DNA from 3 places in the Geobacillus sp. FSL W8-1251 genome. Region 3 is predicted to be linked to each of the others. Evidence: riboswitches for the same ligand, from Rfam matches in the RefSeq annotation. Region 3 holds a riboswitch; each other region holds the start of a gene.
The links. Region 3 has a riboswitch for cobalamin ahead of NSS88_RS04340 (ribonucleoside-diphosphate reductase subunit alpha). Riboswitches for the same ligand answer to the same signal wherever they lie in the genome.

Region 1 (5,644 bases), 830 kb from region 3:
AGAAGCTGGCGAAACAAGACGAAGAGGGGCTTCTCGTGGAGCTGAACAGCGCGGTCGGCACGTTGGAGGACGAAGGCAAAGAACAACAGCTGGCCGCCTTGATTCGCCGGATCGAGTCGATGCCGGGATGCATCCGGGACTATCGGGAGTGGCTGTCGGAGCAAGGGGTGGAGACGACCGGCATGCGTCCGATGGGCCACGCCGAGAGCGTGATGAGCCGGTTTGCGCATCGGGTGAAATCCCGCCGCAGCTGGAAAGACCAAGGGCTTCGGGCGTTTCTGAGGGCGATGGCAGCCCGAATCGACGGGATTTGGCGGAGAAATGGGCAGTTGGTGGAGGAAGAAGAGACCCGAACGGCGGCCTCGGCCTCAACAAAGTCCAAGCGGATCGAACAGGCCAAACGGAAGGCCGGACGGTTATGGGCAGATGTGGTGCGTCAGAATCTACCGTGTCTGCAGCGGTCATCCGGGACACCGATCCATCAAGCGTTGTCGGCGCTCCGGGATGGTGGTTGGGTGTAAAAAAATGGAATATCGTATCATCGCCTCAAGATGAGGGATGAGAGTCCGAAAGCGCTTACGATATGAATTCCTGAAAATGGTTCGCTAACTAGTGATTGACAACACCCGTAGTGAACCGAAAAAATGTTCTCCACAAAGTCTTGACTGACTCTGGCGGCATATTGCTTTTGAATCTTGGCCCGATCTGTAGTAAAATGAAAGTGCTCTTGCATGGGGATTCTCCTTTCGAATGGCAGGTCGCACTTTCATTCTACAGGAGATCCGCCAGCAAGGGCTATTTTTATGCTTGCCCAAGTTTATCTAGCACCACGGGTAACCATAATAACATTATGTAAAAAATAAGCTCCCCCTGGCTCCCTGAAGGCGGGTCAATGACGGGGCAAACGACGGCAGGCGGCAATGCGGCCAGGGCGGTCTGGATAATCGGTGAACACACCGTCCACGCCCATGGCGCATAGGCGAGCGAGATCGTGTGGTTCATTGACGGTATAGACGTGAACCATGAGCCCGCGGCCATGGGCGGCGCGCACCCACTCTTCGGTGACGGCTGGGAGCGGCAAGCCGATGCCATCGGCATAGACGGCGATTTGTTGCAACAGCTCGTCGCGGCCACTTCGCGCTTCCTTTTCGCCGACCAACTGAATGAGCGGGACGCCGCGCGGGATGAGCGGGCGGAGCGCCTGCAAACTTTCTGGATGGAACGATTGAAACATGACGCTTCTGCGCTGGAGAACGCCGTGTTTTTGCAATAGGCGGGCGACCGCCCGTTCGATGCCGGGCTGTTTCGTTTCGACGTACAACGGAACGTTTACACGTTCCGCTTTCAGCATCCGAACCACCTCATCAAGCGTCGGAACGCATTCGCCGGCAAAGCGTGGATCGAACCACGATCCGGCATCCAATTTTTTGAGCTCACGCAATGAAAAATCGCTGACCCGCCATGGCGACCGGTGTGGGTAGACCGTTTCGACATTTGTCGTCCGGGCGAGCGTCGCATCATGCAGGGCAACGAGCTTCCCGTCTTTCGTTGCGCGCACATCGACTTCGATATAATCGGCATTCATGCGGGCGGCGAGGCGGTAGGATGAGAGCGTATGCTCCGGCGCGTGTCCGGACGCGCCGCGGTGGGCGATGACGGTGGTTTTCGGCTGGCTGGGTGGCTGCCAGGCAGCCGCGGCCGCTAAGACGATCGGCAGCGATAACAAAAACAATGCGCAAAGATAGATGCGAAAAACCGTGATCCGGCGCATAGACATCTCTCCCTTCCAGTATCATATCGGAAAAACAAGTGCGAGAGAAAACGAGGGGATATAGCAGGGAAAGGATGTTTGTACCGATAGTGTCGCACATCAAGCAAAAGAATATTCAGGTTGATGCATAACGTGCACCATCATGACGCATACTGTAAACGACAACAAAACGTTGGGCTATAGCCAAGCGGTAAGGCAACGGACTTTGACTCCGTGATGCGCTGGTTCGAATCCAGCTAGCCCAGCTGAATCGCCGGACGGGGTCCGCACGTCCCGGCGGCCAAAACGGCTTCCGCCATGTTGTGCGGGGCCGTTTTTTCGTTCGCCGGAAAGCGGGGACGAGAACATCTTCGGGGACGAGAACATCTTTTTATCGTTTTCAGCGGCCCCGCAAGGACACGCATCCGATGCCCGAGCAGAAGCAGCGCCGCAAAAAAATGTGGTGTCGGCAGGATTTTGACGAATGGTGGCGAATGAAAAAAAACGAAAGGGGAGAGGATCATGAAAACAGCTGATTTATGCGATCAATGTTTAGATGAGTTGCAAGTGTGCGAACTTTCGTTTCAATCGTACGGCGGAAAACGGATGTTTTCCGGGCCGATCGCGACGGTCGACGTGTTTGAGGACAACGTCCTTGTCCGTGAAGCGCTCGAGACGGTGCTGCCGGGGACGGTGCTCGTGGTCGATGGAAAAGGCTCGCGCCGCGTGGCGCTATTAGGCGACCGGTTGGCGCAAATCGCCTGCGACCGGGGGCTTGCCGGCGTCATCATCCACGGCTGCATTCGCGATTCGGCGGAAATCGGCCGCATGCCGCTTGGGGTCATGGCGATCGGCACGTGCCCAGTGAAAAGCAAAAAAGAAGGAAAAGGCGCCCGCGACGTTGTGCTCGAGTTCGGCGGCGTCCGCTGGGAGCCGGGCGCATACGTGTACGCCGATGCCGACGGCGTTGTCGTCGCCCGCGAAGATTGGTCGGCAAAAAACGGTTGACGGCAACGCATTGGTTGTACTACGATGAAAACGGATGCTTGTTCCATGACAGCGCATATATGGCGGTAAGACAAACAAGGTGCCTAAGCCTGCTCTAGGGTTTGGGTGAAAAGGGAAGCCCGGTGAAAATCCGGCACGGTGCCCGCCACTGTGATGGGGAGCTTTGCGGCAACAAGTCACTGAAGGATGCTTCGGGAAGACGCCGTCAAGCGATGATCCTAAGTCAGGAGACCTGCCTTGTTTGGATCGGACGGATGCCTACGGGACTATAGGCAGACGTGCGGGAGAATGATGGCTGCATTGGGCCTGTTTGGGCCGTTTACGGCTTTCGTATACATTTTTCTGCACCTCTGCTGTAGAGGTGCTTTTTCTTTTGCCGAAAACCTGCCCGTCTGTCTGCGTCTAAATTCTATCATTCTAGCCAAAAAGGGGGGATTCGGTGGCGACATGGGATTTGCGGGGAATGAAGCATCATGTGCTCATTTGCAACGGAGGGACGTGCCTCCGCCATGGCGGGGATGATGTGACAACGGCGGTGCGCGAGGAGATCGCCCGTCTCGGGCTTGACGACGCTGTCCATACAACAAGGACGCGCTGCAACGGACGATGCCAAGACGCGTGCGTGATGATCGTCTATCCGCAAGGCGTCTGGTATCGACAGATAACGCCGGAGCGGGCGAAGGAGGTTGTGCGCGCTCATTTGGGTGAGGGGGTTCCGATGCGGGAGTGGGCGACGTATGAATACGAAGGCGAATTGGTGTTGACGCCAGCCGGCGAACGGGAGGCGCCAAGCGGAAAACGGAAAACGGAACATGCTGCGAAAGGAGTGAAGGGATAAATGAAGAGAGCGGTTCGATGGAGCAAAATGGCGGCTTTGTTCGTTTCCTATTTTTTGTTGACGAATGAAAATGAAGCGTATGCCATGCACATTATGGAAGGATTTTTGCCTGTCAAATGGGCGCTGTTTTGGTGGCTGTTGTTTTTGCCGTTCTTTGTGTTCGGATTGCGGCGGCTTGTGCATACGCTGAAGCAGCACCCCGAACATAAGCTTCTGATGGCGTTAGCTGGCGCGTTTACATTTGTATTGTCGGCGTTGAAAATTCCATCCGTCACCGGCAGCAGCTCGCATCCGACCGGGATCGGCTTCGGCTCGGTTTTGTTTGGACCATGGGTGATGGTGGTGATCGGCACAGTCGTTCTTCTCTTTCAAGCGCTGCTTCTTGCCCACGGAGGAGTGACGACGCTTGGGGCCAATGCGATGTCGATGGCGATCGTCGGCCCGTTCGTCGCGTACGGAGTGTATCAACTGTGCCGAAAAGGGGCGGTATCCAATCGAGCGGCTTTGTTTCTTGCCGCTTGTTTGTCTGATTTGGCTACATATGTCATGACGTCCCTGCAGCTTGCCCTGGCGTTTCCGTCTCCTGATGGGGGAGTCACCGCCTCGTTTTTGAAATTCGCCGGCATTTTTGCCATTACTCAAGTGCCGTTGGCGGTGACGGAAGGCATCATAACGGTAATCGTCTGGAACTGGCTTTCCTCCTATCAAGCTTCTCCGCTGTTCCAAAAGGAAAAGGAGGCGTAATGCGATGAAGAAAAATGGCTTGCTCGTGTTGCTGGCTGCTTTGCTTGTCATCATTCCTCTTTGGTGGGCGCGCGGATCGGAATTCGGTGGAACGGACGATCAGGCGGAAAAAGCCATTCAAACGCTCAACCCGCATTATCGGCCGTGGTTTGAGTCGATCTTCACCCCTCCAGGCGGCGAAGTCGAAACGCTTCTGTTCTCGCTGCAAGCCGCGCTTGGCGCCGGCGTGATCGGCTACGTCGTCGGGTTGTACAAAGGGCGTTCGGAGCGGAAAAACAGCCATGATTCGCGAGTTTGACCGTTGGGCGTATGACAACCGGCTGCGGGCATGGCGGGCGGAGTGGAAGCTGATCGTGGCGTTTGTTATGCTTGCCGTTGTCATGATGGGCGGCTGGCGCGAACAATGGCTTGTGCTCATCGGAATGGCGTATTGGATTGTCGCTCGTGCACGAGTGCCGTTTTCCGTGTATGGAAAAGCGATGCTCGCCGCCTCCGTTTTTTTAGGGCTCAGCCTGCTGACGCTCGTTGTGTCCGTGTCGGTTCCTTTTCAAATAACTTTCATCGACAGCCAGCTGCAGCCGGCTGCAAAGCTCGCCGTCCGCTCCCTTGCCGCCTGGTCGTGCTTGTTTTTCCTTCTCATTACGACGCCGGCGCCGGACTTGATTGCGGTGCTGAGGCGAATGCGGCTGCCGGCGGCGCTCGTGGAACTTTGCTTTCTTATGTATCGCTTTATCTTTTTGCTCGAGCAGGCGGCCGCAGAGCTGATGCTGGCGTTGCGGGCCCGCAGCGGGGGAACGCATTGGCGGCATGGCGGGATGCTGATGTACCAACTATGGATGAAAACGTGGCAGTCGTATGAAGCGTTCAGCCGTTCGCTTGCGGCGCGTGGAGGCGTCGCGTCGGCTGGGCATACGCATCAGCGGGAAAAAGCGCATGTGCCTCTTGTCGATGTTGCGGCCGGCATCATCATGGCCTTGCTGCTTGGGTGGGCATGGCGGAAAGGGTGAAAACGTTGCTGCTGCGAATGGAACGAGTGAAATACGCTTATCAAGCAGAACGGTACGTGCTGAATGGGATTGATTGGGAAATTCCAGAGCGAAAAAAATGCGCCTTGATCGGGCCAAACGGCTGCGGCAAAACGACGTTGTTTCTTCATTTGAACGGGCTGCTGCGGGCGCAGGAAGGAGCGGTGTATTGGAAAGGGCGCAACATGTATGAACGCGGCGCTGATTGGACGCAATGGCGGCGTGAAGTCGGCATCGTCTTTCAAAACCCGGAGCATCAAATCCTCGCCCCGCTCGTGC
Region 2 (5,644 bases), 1.9 Mb from region 3:
CGAGTGCGCGGGCCAAATAGGCGCGCTGCCGCTCGCCGCCGCTCAATCGTTCGAGCGGTTCATCGATTTTCCCCGTCAGGCCGACGGCCGCAAGCGCGTCTCGGAGGGCGGCTTCATCGTCCTCCGTCCACGTCGGAAAGAAGCCGCGCTGATGAGGATAGCGGCCGAGCGCCACCGTTTCCCTCACCGTATAGCCGGGCGCCGCCTCCGCTGTCTGCGGCAAGACGGCGGCCATCCGCGCCCATTGCTTCGCAGACAGCGCCGAGAGCGTTCGGCCATCGATGACGATCTCCCCGCTTGCCAGCGGCAGCTCTTTGCTGATGAGTTTGATCAAAGTCGTTTTCCCGCTTCCATTCGGCCCTAAGATGCCGAATATTTCGCCTTTTTCCACGGCAAACGTCACACCATCAAGCACTTGTTGCTGCCCGTATCGATGCGATACGGCCCGCACCTCGAGCATCGTCATCCCATCTTTCGTTTCGTTTTTCGGAAAAACAAGACGGCAAATAGCGGAGCGCCGATCAGCGACGTAATGACGCCGATCGGCAGTTCGCGCGGTTCAATGATCGTCCGCGCCGCCACATCGGCAAGCACAAGAAACGCACCGCCGTACAAGAGCGACAGCGGCAACAGCACCCGGTAGTTCGGCCCGCACACAAGCCGAACCATATGCGGAACGACAAGCCCGACAAAGCCGATCGTCCCTGACACCGACACCGCCGCGCCGGTGAGCAGCGCCGCTGCCGTCAAAATGATGACTTTTCGGTGCGTAACATCAACGCCGACATGAAGCGCCGCCTCCTCGCCAAAGGCAAACGCGTTCAACTCGCGGCTGTTGGCGATGAGCACTGCGGCCCCAACGAGAAAAAACGGCAGCAACAGCCCGCTGTATTTCCAGCCGCGCATCGCCACGCTCCCCATCAGCCATGAGATGATTTGCCGCAATTCTTCCCCGGTCAACGCGATCATGAGCGAAATGAACGCGCTGAAAAACGCGCCGAAGATAATGCCGGCTAAAATGATCGTCTCAACCGACATGCGCCGCTCCACAGCGCGAGTGAACGCCAAAACGGCGGCAAGCGTCGCCATGCCAAACAAGATGCTCACGACCGGCAGCGTGAACGTGCCAAAGAACGGCCATTGCCAGCCGAGAAAGATGACGAGCACCGCCCCGACCGACGCGCCGGACGAGACACCGAGCGTGTACGGATCGGCGAGCGCATTTTTTAACAGCCCTTGAAACGCGGCCCCGGCCAGCGCCAATGACGCCCCGACCAAAAACGCAAGCACGACGCGCGGCAAGCGGATCGCCATCACGATCGGCACCCAATCAGCCGGAATGTGGCGAGGCAGCGCCGCTCCGAACCATTCAGCCGCCAAAATGCGGACAATAGAAGAAAAGGGAATCGACAGCGATCCTGTCGATACCCCTACGAGAAGCGATAACACGGCCGCGGTGACGGCCAATATATACATCCACATTTTACTTGAACACATCCGGGTAAATGGCTTTGGCAAGTTCCTCGACCCCTTCGACAAGGCGCGGACCCGGTCGGCTTACTAAGTCGGTGTTGACGTCATACACCCGCTTGTTTTTCACCGCCGGCACGTCTTTCCAAGCGGCGCGCGCCAACACTTGCTTCGCTCCGCCGTATGTCGTGATGATGACATCCGGCTTATAGGCCACGGCTTTTTCTTCCGTCACCATCGGCCAGCCTTCCAAGCTGCCGGCGACGTTTTTCGCCGAAATCACTTGAAGCATCTCATCCATAAACGTCCCTTTGCCGGCCGTATAAATTTGCGGCGGCGGCGACACTTCAATCCAGACATTGGCCTGTTTGTCCGCCGGGATTTGTTTCGCTTTTTCTTTGATTTTCGCAAGCTTCTCTTTCATCTCATCAATCACTTGCTTCGCTTTGTCCGACGTCCCGGTCGCTTTGCCGATCAAGTCGATGGACGCATATACATCGTCGAACGACTTCGCGTCATTGACGACAAGCACGGTAATGCCGGCGTCTTTCAATTGCTTGAGGCCATCGCGCGAGTTATGGGCGCTTGACGCGTGGGCCAAGACGAGATCCGGTTTGAGCGAAATGATTTTCTCGACGTTGAATTCCATGCCGCCGATTTTCGTTTTCGTTTTGACGTCTTCCGGATAATTGTCAAAATCGCTGACGCCGACGATCTTATCGCCCAACCCCAACGCATAGGCGATTTCCGTATTGCTCGGGATGAGCGAGACGATTTTTTTCGGTTCCGCTTTGATCGTGACATCCTCGCCAAGCCCGTCTTTCACCGTCACCGGAAACGCCGCTTGTTCCGTTTTCGGTTCTTCTTTTTTCGCAGGCTGGGCGTTGCTATTGGCTCCACTGCTGCAGCCGACCAGCACGGCGGCCAAAAGGAAGAACACCGCCACCACCGCCGGCCATGTCCAACGTTTCATCCGTCATTCCCCCTTCGATGATGTATGTACAACAAAAAAGCCCATTCCGTCCGAACGGGGAATGAGCACGAAACAGACCGCCAATGGGCACAACAATGCCCTGTACGACTGTTTCCACGTCTCACCCCCCGAAGATTCGGAAACTGCGGCAAGCAAGGCAGGTCTACTGGCTCATGCTTCATCCTACTCTGAAGCCTTCCCGTACGGAAAACAGCGCAAGCCATCTGTCCGTACAGTGGCGATTTCATTTCGTCCGCATTGACAGTTGCGGGGACAGCTCCGGATTCCCACCGGATTCCCTATTAAGCCTTTTCGGCGCCTTGCTGCGAGTTGATGAATTTGTCGGATATGGACATTTTTATATTAAAGCAAGGCCTGGCATTTGACAACTGTGAATTTTACAGTGGGCTGGCGGCAGGCGGTCATCGATCACTTTTGCGGTCAGGCAGCTCGGCTCCAGTGTCCGTGTTTTGTACGGAACGCCGCATGCGCCGTTGCATCGAGCTCCGTGATGTCAAATGCCGCCATGTTGCCTATTCATCGATTCCCACAAACCTCATCTTTTGAGTTTCTTCCGGCTGCGGAGAAACGTTCCTTTTCCATATGTCGCTAAAAAAATTAGGAAAGACGCCTCACCTCTGGCACGGCGTCTTTCCCCGATACAACCTTCATCTCGTCACTGTTGAATATATTTGTCAAACACAAAGCCGAAATCCTTCACCGTATAGTTCTTTTTCGCTTCCGTCAGCCAGCGAAAAGCGTATTCATTCACGGCTTGAAAATCCGCCGACACATTGGCGCCGTCACCGCGCATGTTGGCCAACACCTTGGCCGCCAGTTCCAAACTCCGCTCCGCATAGTGGAACTTCGTTTCGTTTTCATGGCAAATCTCCGCGATCGCCAACAGCGATTTATACAAATCTTTCAGTTCCTCAATATGCTTTTTATGCACATCAATGGAGTAGGAATGCGGTCCAATTTTAAATTTAATTTCCGCATCCAAATCGACCGTCCCGGCCGTTTCGAGCGATACGTCGGAAATCGGATGCTTGTAGTAATCGTAGCGGCGCAGCGTCCGTTTTTTGCTCGCGGCGCTCGTGCCGTCCAAATGAATGAGCGCGCGGTTGGTGAAGCAATACTCATCCGATTTTGATTTGATAAGAAAATAGATTTTCTCCCCATCCTCGTGCATCACATAATCATCGGCATCGACTTTGTCATAGTCTTTCGGCTGAATGACCGCACCGATGTCGCTTAACCCAAGCACATCGGCGGCGACTTTTCCAAACATGCTCATGTTCCTCCGGCTCCTTCCACGTTTTATCGGCGCCCGCCTATTGGCGGATGAACGGCGTTTTGCCTTAACAAGGCGCCGTAATCTCATACCTTTCATCTATGTAATACGTCGAGATCGGAAAAACGTTTCATCGCCTCTAAAAATCAAAGACCCAACGCCTTTTATGACGGCGTCAGGCCTTACAAGCGACTACAGTTCCCCGCTTAGACGAGAGTCTTTGTTCGTGAGCCGCAAAAAGATCAGGTAAACGAGTCCAATCGCGATCCAAATCAATCCGAGCTTTTTGCTGAGCGGGTCAAGATTGACCCACACATAACCGATGATGGTGAACTACCCCCACTTAATTTTCTAGCGAAAATTTGAAGTGGAGGCTTCCAAAGAAGTTTGACTGCTTCAAGCAATCCTTATTCTTTGAGGCGTGTCCACTTCGCCGCTAGAGCATAAGACACTCAGGTCTACAGCTTTACTTTTCTTTAAGATGTTTAATGCGCCATTGACATCAGCATTCATTAGTTTGCCAGACTTTGTTCGATACAAGCCGCGCTTAATACGTTTGCCGCTGAACTTATATTCTTTTGGATTGTCGGCATTATATTCAGGAATCTCATCGCCGTCAAAAAAGCTGGCTTGAGACGTATATGATTCTTCCTGTTTCAAGAATTCAATGCCGTAAAATTCACAAAGATATTCTAGTTTTTCTTTTATGTTACCGAGAGGAATATTGACAAAGTTTTGATTTGTCTTTTTTCCTAGATTCATATTGCGTTGCCATGTTTCCGCATAGCCAATGACAAGTTTGCCAATTTGATTTTCAATACAGTAGTTAATGATGTAACGGCAAGTCTTGTTGATATAATCATTCACTTTATTATTGCGATTCATAGCAAGCAAAGCCTGTTTACGAGTGGTGCCTTTGATTTTTTGCTTATCTTTTATGCTTTGAAGTCTGGCATTTTCTTTGTTAAACCATTGATTTATACTTTTTAATCTCCGCCCATCAATGATGAATGATCTGCCGTCTATATTTTACTGAATCTATCCTATTTTCAGCAAAATATAGTTAAGGCGATTCATCTCCCACTTACTCCGCTTCGCTTCGTTGAAGTGGGAGTCTTCTCGCCTAATTAAGATAAATCAGACTGACCGAGCCGAAGCAACAATCCTGCCGCCGGCAAAACGGCAATCGGCAGCATTAACGCTTTTCCCAAACGCTGTAAAAAACCTAACATCATGATCCTCCCCTTTTCATCTCAATCATAAATTTGTACCGGTCGCCGCGGTACACCGATTTGACGACTTCAAGCGGCCGGCCGTCGACAAGGTGCGTGCGCCGCTCAAGCAGCAGCACCGGCGCTCCTTCTTTCATCTTCAGATGCTCCGCCTCCACCTGGCGGGCGACCGAGGCTTCCAATGTTTGAACTGCAGAGCCGATGACCAGACCTTTTTCTTTTTCGATAAATTCATATACAGAACCGCTTACAACATCACGCGTCAGTCCGGGGACGAGATTGACCGGAATGTACAGCGTCTCCAACGCCATCGGCAAGCCGTCGGCCAACCGAAGGCGGCGGACTTCGTAAAGGTCATCGCCTTCCGTGACGCCAAGTCCTTCAGCGAGCTTCTCGGAAGCCGGAACCGTCTCAAAGCTGAGGACGATCGTGCCCGGCTCCATGCCACGCGCCCGCATATCTTCGGAAAAGCTCGTCAGCCCTTTCAGCGGCTGCTCGATTTTTTGGGCGGCGACAAATGTTCCTTTCCCGCGCCGGCGGATGAGATAGCCATCGTTCACTAAATTGTTGACCGCCTGCCGAACGGTCATCCGGCTGATGTCATACATTTCCGCCAACTCGCGCTCAGACGGGATCATTTCGCCCGGCTGCCACTCCCCTTTTTCGATCTTTTCT
Region 3 (5,644 bases):
CCGTTCAGAGGTCTTCTCAAGAGAACAAAACAAAGGGAAACGATGAGAAAAGTCAAAAAAAGGATAAACGCTAACAAGCCATTCTCAACTCCTTTATAACACGTGTGTGTTTTTATAGTAACAGATCGATGTGCAAAAATGGTGAAATTCACACTTTCTCCATATTTTATCGTTAATATTATGAGAAACTGAAAATCTTGCAAGCAGTTTTCCTGAAAAAATGGAAACAGATTGTTTTTGAAACTTGATGTTGTGTATGATAGAATGAAAGTGTCTTTGTATAAATCATTTTAGTTTTAAACAAAAAGGTTTTTGGTGTTGTTTTTGAATTCTTCTTAGCAAAGTGGAGGGACAATCATCGCCATGTGCGGTTTTATTGGCTGTATTCATGATCGCCCGAGAGCGATTGAGCAAACATGGAAAACAACGTTGGTGGAGATGAACCGCCTGATTACCCATCGCGGCCCCGACGATGAGGGGTATTTTTTTGATGACTACGTGAGTTTTGGCTTTCGGCGGCTGAGCATCATCGATCTGGAGGCGGGACATCAGCCGCTGTCTTATGAAAACGATCGATATTGGATCATTTTTAACGGGGAAATTTACAACTATCTTGAATTGCGGGAAGAGCTGGCGGCGAAAGGATATTCGTTTGCGACGCATTCGGATACCGAGGTGATTGTCGCCCTTTACAGCGCGGAAAAAGAAAAAGCGGTCGAAAAGCTGCGCGGGATGTTTGCGTTTGTCATTTGGGACAAGCAAGAGAAAACGGTGTTTGCGGCGCGGGATCCGTTCGGCATTAAGCCGTTTTTTTATGCGGAGCAAGGAGACTGCACGTTTTTCGCTTCGGAAAAGAAAAGCATCTTGCTCGCTCTGGGACAGGAGTCGCTAAACGGCGATTCCCTGCAGCATTATTTAACATTCCAATATGTCCCTGAGCCGCTGACGATGTCGGCCGGCATTTACAAGCTGGAGCCGGGGCATTATCTCAAGAAACAAGTCGGAAAACCGCTCACGATTCATCGTTATTGGAAGGCATCCTTCGACCCCATTCGCCAATCGGAAGAGGAGCTTGTAAAGAAAATCCGCGATGCGCTGTTTGATTCGGTCAACGTCCATATGCGCAGCGATGTGCCGGTCGGTGCGTTTTTGTCGGGAGGCATTGATTCATCGTTCATCGTCGCCATCGCGAAACAATTCCATCCGCACCTGAAGACCTTTTCCGTCGGATTTGAGCGGGAAGGGTTCAGTGAAATCGATGTCGCAAAAGAAACGGCAGAGAAGCTTGGGGTAGACAACATTAGCTATGTCATCTCACCGCAGGAGTATATGGAAGAGCTGCCGAAAATTATGTGGCATATGGACGATCCGCTTGCCGATCCTGCGGCGGTGCCGCTTTATTTTGTCGCTCGTGAGGCGAGAAAGCATGTCACGGTTGTGCTTTCTGGCGAAGGGGCGGACGAGCTGTTCGGCGGTTACAACATTTACCGCGAACCAGAGTCGCTGCGGCTGTTTGTGCGTATGCCAAACATCGTAAAAGCGGTGTTGCGGATGATCGCGAAGCTGCTTCCGGACGGAATGAAAGGAAAAAGCTTTTTGGAGCGCGGCACGACGCCGCTTGAAGAGCGGTATGTCGGCAATGCCAAAATCTATAGCGAAAAGGAAAAAGCGGCGCTGCTCAAAACGTACCGAGGAGGGTGCGAATATACGGCGGTGACGGCTCCGTTTTACCGCGAAACGCTTCATGACCCGCCCGTCAACCGGATGCAGTATATTGATCTTCATACATGGCTAAGGGGCGATATTTTAGTCAAAGCGGACAAAATGACGATGGCCCATTCGCTTGAGCTGCGCGTTCCCTTTTTAGACAAAAAGGTATTTGAGGTTGCTAGGCAAATCGCCCCTGATATGAAGATAGCCAACGGTACGACGAAATATATTTTACGTAAAGCCGCCGAAGGCATCGTGCCGGATCATGTGTTAAACCGGAAAAAATTAGGGTTCCCCGTGCCGATTCGCCACTGGCTGAAAAACGAAATGTATGACTGGGCGAGACAGCTCATCAACGAAAGCGAAACTGATCATCTGTTCCATAAGGACGTGCTCTATCGGCTGCTGGATGAACATGCCCGCCACAAGGCGGACCACAGCCGCAAGCTGTGGACGGTGTTGGCGTTTATGGTTTGGCATCAAGTGTATGTGGAAAAGAAGTACGATTTTGCTTCATCCGCACAAAGCGAGGAGCGGCCAGCGTCTGTTTTGGAGGCGTAGCAGGGAAACGACAGGGCGTTCTAAGGGCGACACCTAGAACGCCTTTTTCGATGGTGCGGACAGTTTCCTTGCCTTTGGCGAAGCGAAAGAGAAAATTTGCTTTCTCCCGCTCTTGCAATTTTCCCGGTTTTGGTATATGCTTGTTCCATCAGGATGCTAAACTACTATATATTGGTTTTGAGGTCTTTTTTTACAACTACATATTGTTCTGCCAAGCAACGGTGTCCATCAGGACTTAATAGGGAATCCGGTGCGAATCCGGAACTGCCCCCGCAACTGTATGTGCGGACGAAATGGGATGGCCACTGGCGGCAAGAGCTGTTCGGCGCGCCGCTGGGAAGGCCCCAAAGTAGGACGATGCACGAGTCAGGAGACCTGCCTTGCTTGGAACGTTTCATGTTCTTCGGGGTGTGAGAAGATGAAACGATAGGGGAAAAGAACAAAGGGTTCGTCTGCCTTTTTTCGTCTGTCGTTTCATCCGCTCGCCTGCCCGAGCGGATTTTTTTATGGAAGGAGAGAAGAAACGAATGACCACATTGACGAAAACGGTCATCCTCGATGATCAAGGGAAGTCGGTTTCGTTTTCACGTGAAGAGTTTGTGTCGCTGATTGGGCAAGCCGCCGCTGGATTCGGCCGTCTGTCGCTTGATGAATACGTCGAGCGTGTTTGGCAGCTTCTTAGCCGAAAGGAGTCCGTCACGGTAGAACAGCTGCACCAAACGGCTATTTTGGAAGGACTTTCTTACATTGATGAAGAGGAGCCGGACTGGACGTTTGTGTGCGCCCGGCTGTATTTGCGGCAATTGTACCGTGAAGCGGCGCGGCAGCGCGGGTACGATGAACGCGAGCGGTATGGCGATTTCTACTCGCTGCTTGTTGCGCTGACGGAACAAGGGGTGTACAGTCCGTTCTTGCTTGAACGTTATACGAAAGAAGAAGTCGACGCCATCGGTGCGTTTCTTGATCCGGAGAAGGACAAGCTGTTTACGTACATTGGGCTGCGCACGCTCGCGGACCGGTATTTGGCGCGCGATTATGAGCGGCGGTTGTATGAATTGCCGCAGGAGCGGTTTTTGGTCATTGCCATGACGCTCATGGCGAATGAACCGCAAAAGCGGCGCCTTGCGCTCGTGAAGGAAGCGTATTGGGCGTTAAGCAACTTATACATGACCGTGGCGACGCCGACGCTTGCCAACGCTGGGAAGTCGTACGGCCAGCTGTCGAGCTGCTTTGTCGATACGGTCGATGACAGCTTGCAAGGAATTTATGACAGCAACACCGACATCGCCAATTTGTCGAAATCGGGCGGCGGCATCGGCGTCTATTTAGGCAAAATCCGGTCGCGCGGCAGCGACATCAAAGGATTCAAAGGGGTCTCCTCCGGCGTCATCCCGTGGATGAAGCAGTTGAACAATACAGCGGTGAGCGTCGATCAGTTGGGACAGCGAAAAGGAGCCATTTCCGTCTATTTAGATGTATGGCATAAAGACATTTTTGCGTTTCTCGATGCGCGGCTCAACAACGGCGACGAACGGCTGCGGACGCATGATTTGTTCACCGGCGTGTGCATCCCTGATTTGTTCATGGAGCAAGTCGAACAGCGCGGCGACTGGTACTTGTTTGATCCGCATGAAGTGCGGAAGGTGATGGGGTTTAGCTTGGAAGATTTTTATGATGAGGAAAAAGGGCGCGGGAGTTTCCGCGAGAAATATTGGCAATGCGTCAACGAACCAAGGCTGTCGAAAGAAAAAGTGCCGGCGATCGACGTGATGAAAAGCATTATGCGCAGCCAGCTCGAGTCGGGGACGCCGTTTATGTTTTACCGCGATGAAGTGAACCGGCAAAACCCGAACCGCCATCTCGGGATGATCTACTGCAGCAACCTTTGCACGGAAATCGCGCAAAACCAAAGCCCGACAGTGACGAAGCGGCAATATGTGAAAGACGGGACGATCATCATTGAGAAAATCCCAGGCGATTTTGTCGTCTGCAACTTATCGTCGATCAACTTGGCGCGGGCGGTGACCGACGGCGTTTTGGCGCGGCTGATCCCGATTCAAATGCGGATGCTCGATAATGTCATTGATTTAAACAATATCCCTGTGCTGCAAGCCGGCCTGACGAACGAAAAATACCGCGCTGTCGGGCTTGGAACCTTTGGCTGGCATCATTTGTTGGCGTTAAAAGGCATTCGCTGGGAGTCGGACGAAGCGGTCCGCTATGCCGACGAGCTGTATGAAACGATCGCGTATTTGGCGATTCAAGCGAGCATGGAGCTCGCCAAAGAGAAAGGGAGCTACCCGGCGTTTCCAGGATCGGATTGGCAGACAGGCGCTTATTTTGAGCGGCGCGGCTACGAAAGCCACGGTGAATTGGATTGGGATCGGCTGAAGCAAGACGTGGCCCGCTATGGGATGCGAAACGGCTATGTGATGGCGGTGGCGCCGAACGCCTCGACGTCGATCATCGCCGGCAGTACAGCGAGCATTGACCCGATTTTCTTAAAAGTGTACGCCGAGGAAAAGAAAGATTATAAGATTCCCGTTACGGTGCCGGATTTAAACGAACAGACGACATGGTATTACAAATCGGCGTACCATATCGACCAGCGCTGGAGCATCAAGCAAAACGCCGCCCGCCAGCGCCATATCGACCAAGCCATCTCCTTTAATTTCTACGTCGTGAACACGATTAAGGCAAAAGAGCTGCTCGATTTGCATTTGACGGCGTGGAAGTCGGGGCTGAAAACGACGTATTACGTGCGTTCGACATCGGGGACGATCGACGAGTGCGATTCTTGCGCGAGCTGACGGTCTTCCCCCAGACGTTGCCGATTCCGGGGAAAGATTCACGCCGAAGCTTAGCTGAAAGGGAGGAATGGATCATGACAATCAGCTTAGTCAAACGGCCGATTATGGATCCAGAGGCGCCGAACCGTTCGACGGGCATTATCAACGGCCGCTGCTCGAATGTGTTGAACTGGGACGATATCGCCTACCCATGGGCGTATGCGAAATATAAGCGAATGCTCGCCAACTTTTGGACACCGTTTGAAATCAATATGGCCCAAGATGTGAAGCAGTTTCCGCAGCTGACCGCCCGCGAACAGGAGGCGTTTTTGAAAATCATCGGCCTGTTGGCGCTGCTTGACAGCATTCAAACCGATTACGCGGGACGTGTGGCGGATTACATTACCGATCCAAGCATCAATGCCTTGATGATCATGCTTGCCCAGCAGGAAGTCATTCACAACCATTCGTATTCGTACGTGCTCTCGAGCCTTGTGCCGAAAGCAAAGCAAGATGAAGTGTTCGACTTTTGGCGAAACGAACCGACGCTGCGCAAGCGGAACGATTTTGTGACGAACGGCTAC

Region 1: another riboswitch for cobalamin. It lies ahead of NSS88_RS00085 ((2Fe-2S) ferredoxin domain-containing protein); the one in region 3 lies ahead of NSS88_RS04340 (ribonucleoside-diphosphate reductase subunit alpha).
Region 2: another riboswitch for cobalamin. It lies ahead of NSS88_RS14645 (ABC transporter substrate-binding protein); the one in region 3 lies ahead of NSS88_RS04340 (ribonucleoside-diphosphate reductase subunit alpha).

The regions. Positions count from the first base shown of each region.
Region 1 covers NZ_JBBOUF010000001.1:19,976-25,619, forward strand. Annotated here, with positions in the region: gene NSS88_RS00065 (ISLre2-like element ISGsp3 family transposase) at 1-521, shown strand, start outside; gene NSS88_RS00070 (glycerophosphodiester phosphodiesterase family protein) at 890-1,771, opposite strand; tRNA gene NSS88_RS00075 (tRNA-Gln) at 1,945-2,016, shown strand; gene rraA (ribonuclease E activity regulator RraA) at 2,273-2,758, shown strand; cobalamin riboswitch at 2,819-3,012, shown strand; gene NSS88_RS00085 ((2Fe-2S) ferredoxin domain-containing protein) at 3,198-3,596, shown strand; gene NSS88_RS00090 (energy-coupling factor ABC transporter permease) at 3,624-4,340, shown strand; gene NSS88_RS00095 (energy-coupling factor ABC transporter substrate-binding protein) at 4,345-4,638, shown strand; gene NSS88_RS00100 (energy-coupling factor transporter transmembrane component T family protein) at 4,622-5,347, shown strand; gene NSS88_RS00105 (energy-coupling factor ABC transporter ATP-binding protein) at 5,344-5,644, shown strand, end outside.
Region 2 covers NZ_JBBOUF010000001.1:2,769,418-2,775,061, reverse strand. Annotated here, with positions in the region: gene NSS88_RS14655 (adenosylcobinamide amidohydrolase) at 1-466, opposite strand, end outside; gene NSS88_RS14650 (FecCD family ABC transporter permease) at 463-1,497, opposite strand; gene NSS88_RS14645 (ABC transporter substrate-binding protein) at 1,484-2,443, opposite strand; cobalamin riboswitch at 2,583-2,781, opposite strand; gene NSS88_RS14640 (PH domain-containing protein) at 3,120-3,734, opposite strand; partial or broken gene NSS88_RS14635 (RNA-guided endonuclease TnpB family protein) at 4,134-4,760, opposite strand; partial or broken gene NSS88_RS14630 (PTS transporter subunit EIIC) at 4,871-4,969, opposite strand; gene NSS88_RS14625 (GntR family transcriptional regulator) at 4,969-5,644, opposite strand, start outside.
Region 3 covers NZ_JBBOUF010000001.1:849,356-854,999, reverse strand. Annotated here, with positions in the region: gene NSS88_RS04350 (C39 family peptidase) at 1-77, opposite strand, end outside; gene asnB (asparagine synthase (glutamine-hydrolyzing)) at 364-2,271, shown strand; cobalamin riboswitch at 2,473-2,668, shown strand; gene NSS88_RS04340 (ribonucleoside-diphosphate reductase subunit alpha) at 2,799-5,081, shown strand; gene NSS88_RS04335 (ribonucleotide-diphosphate reductase subunit beta) at 5,156-5,644, shown strand, end outside.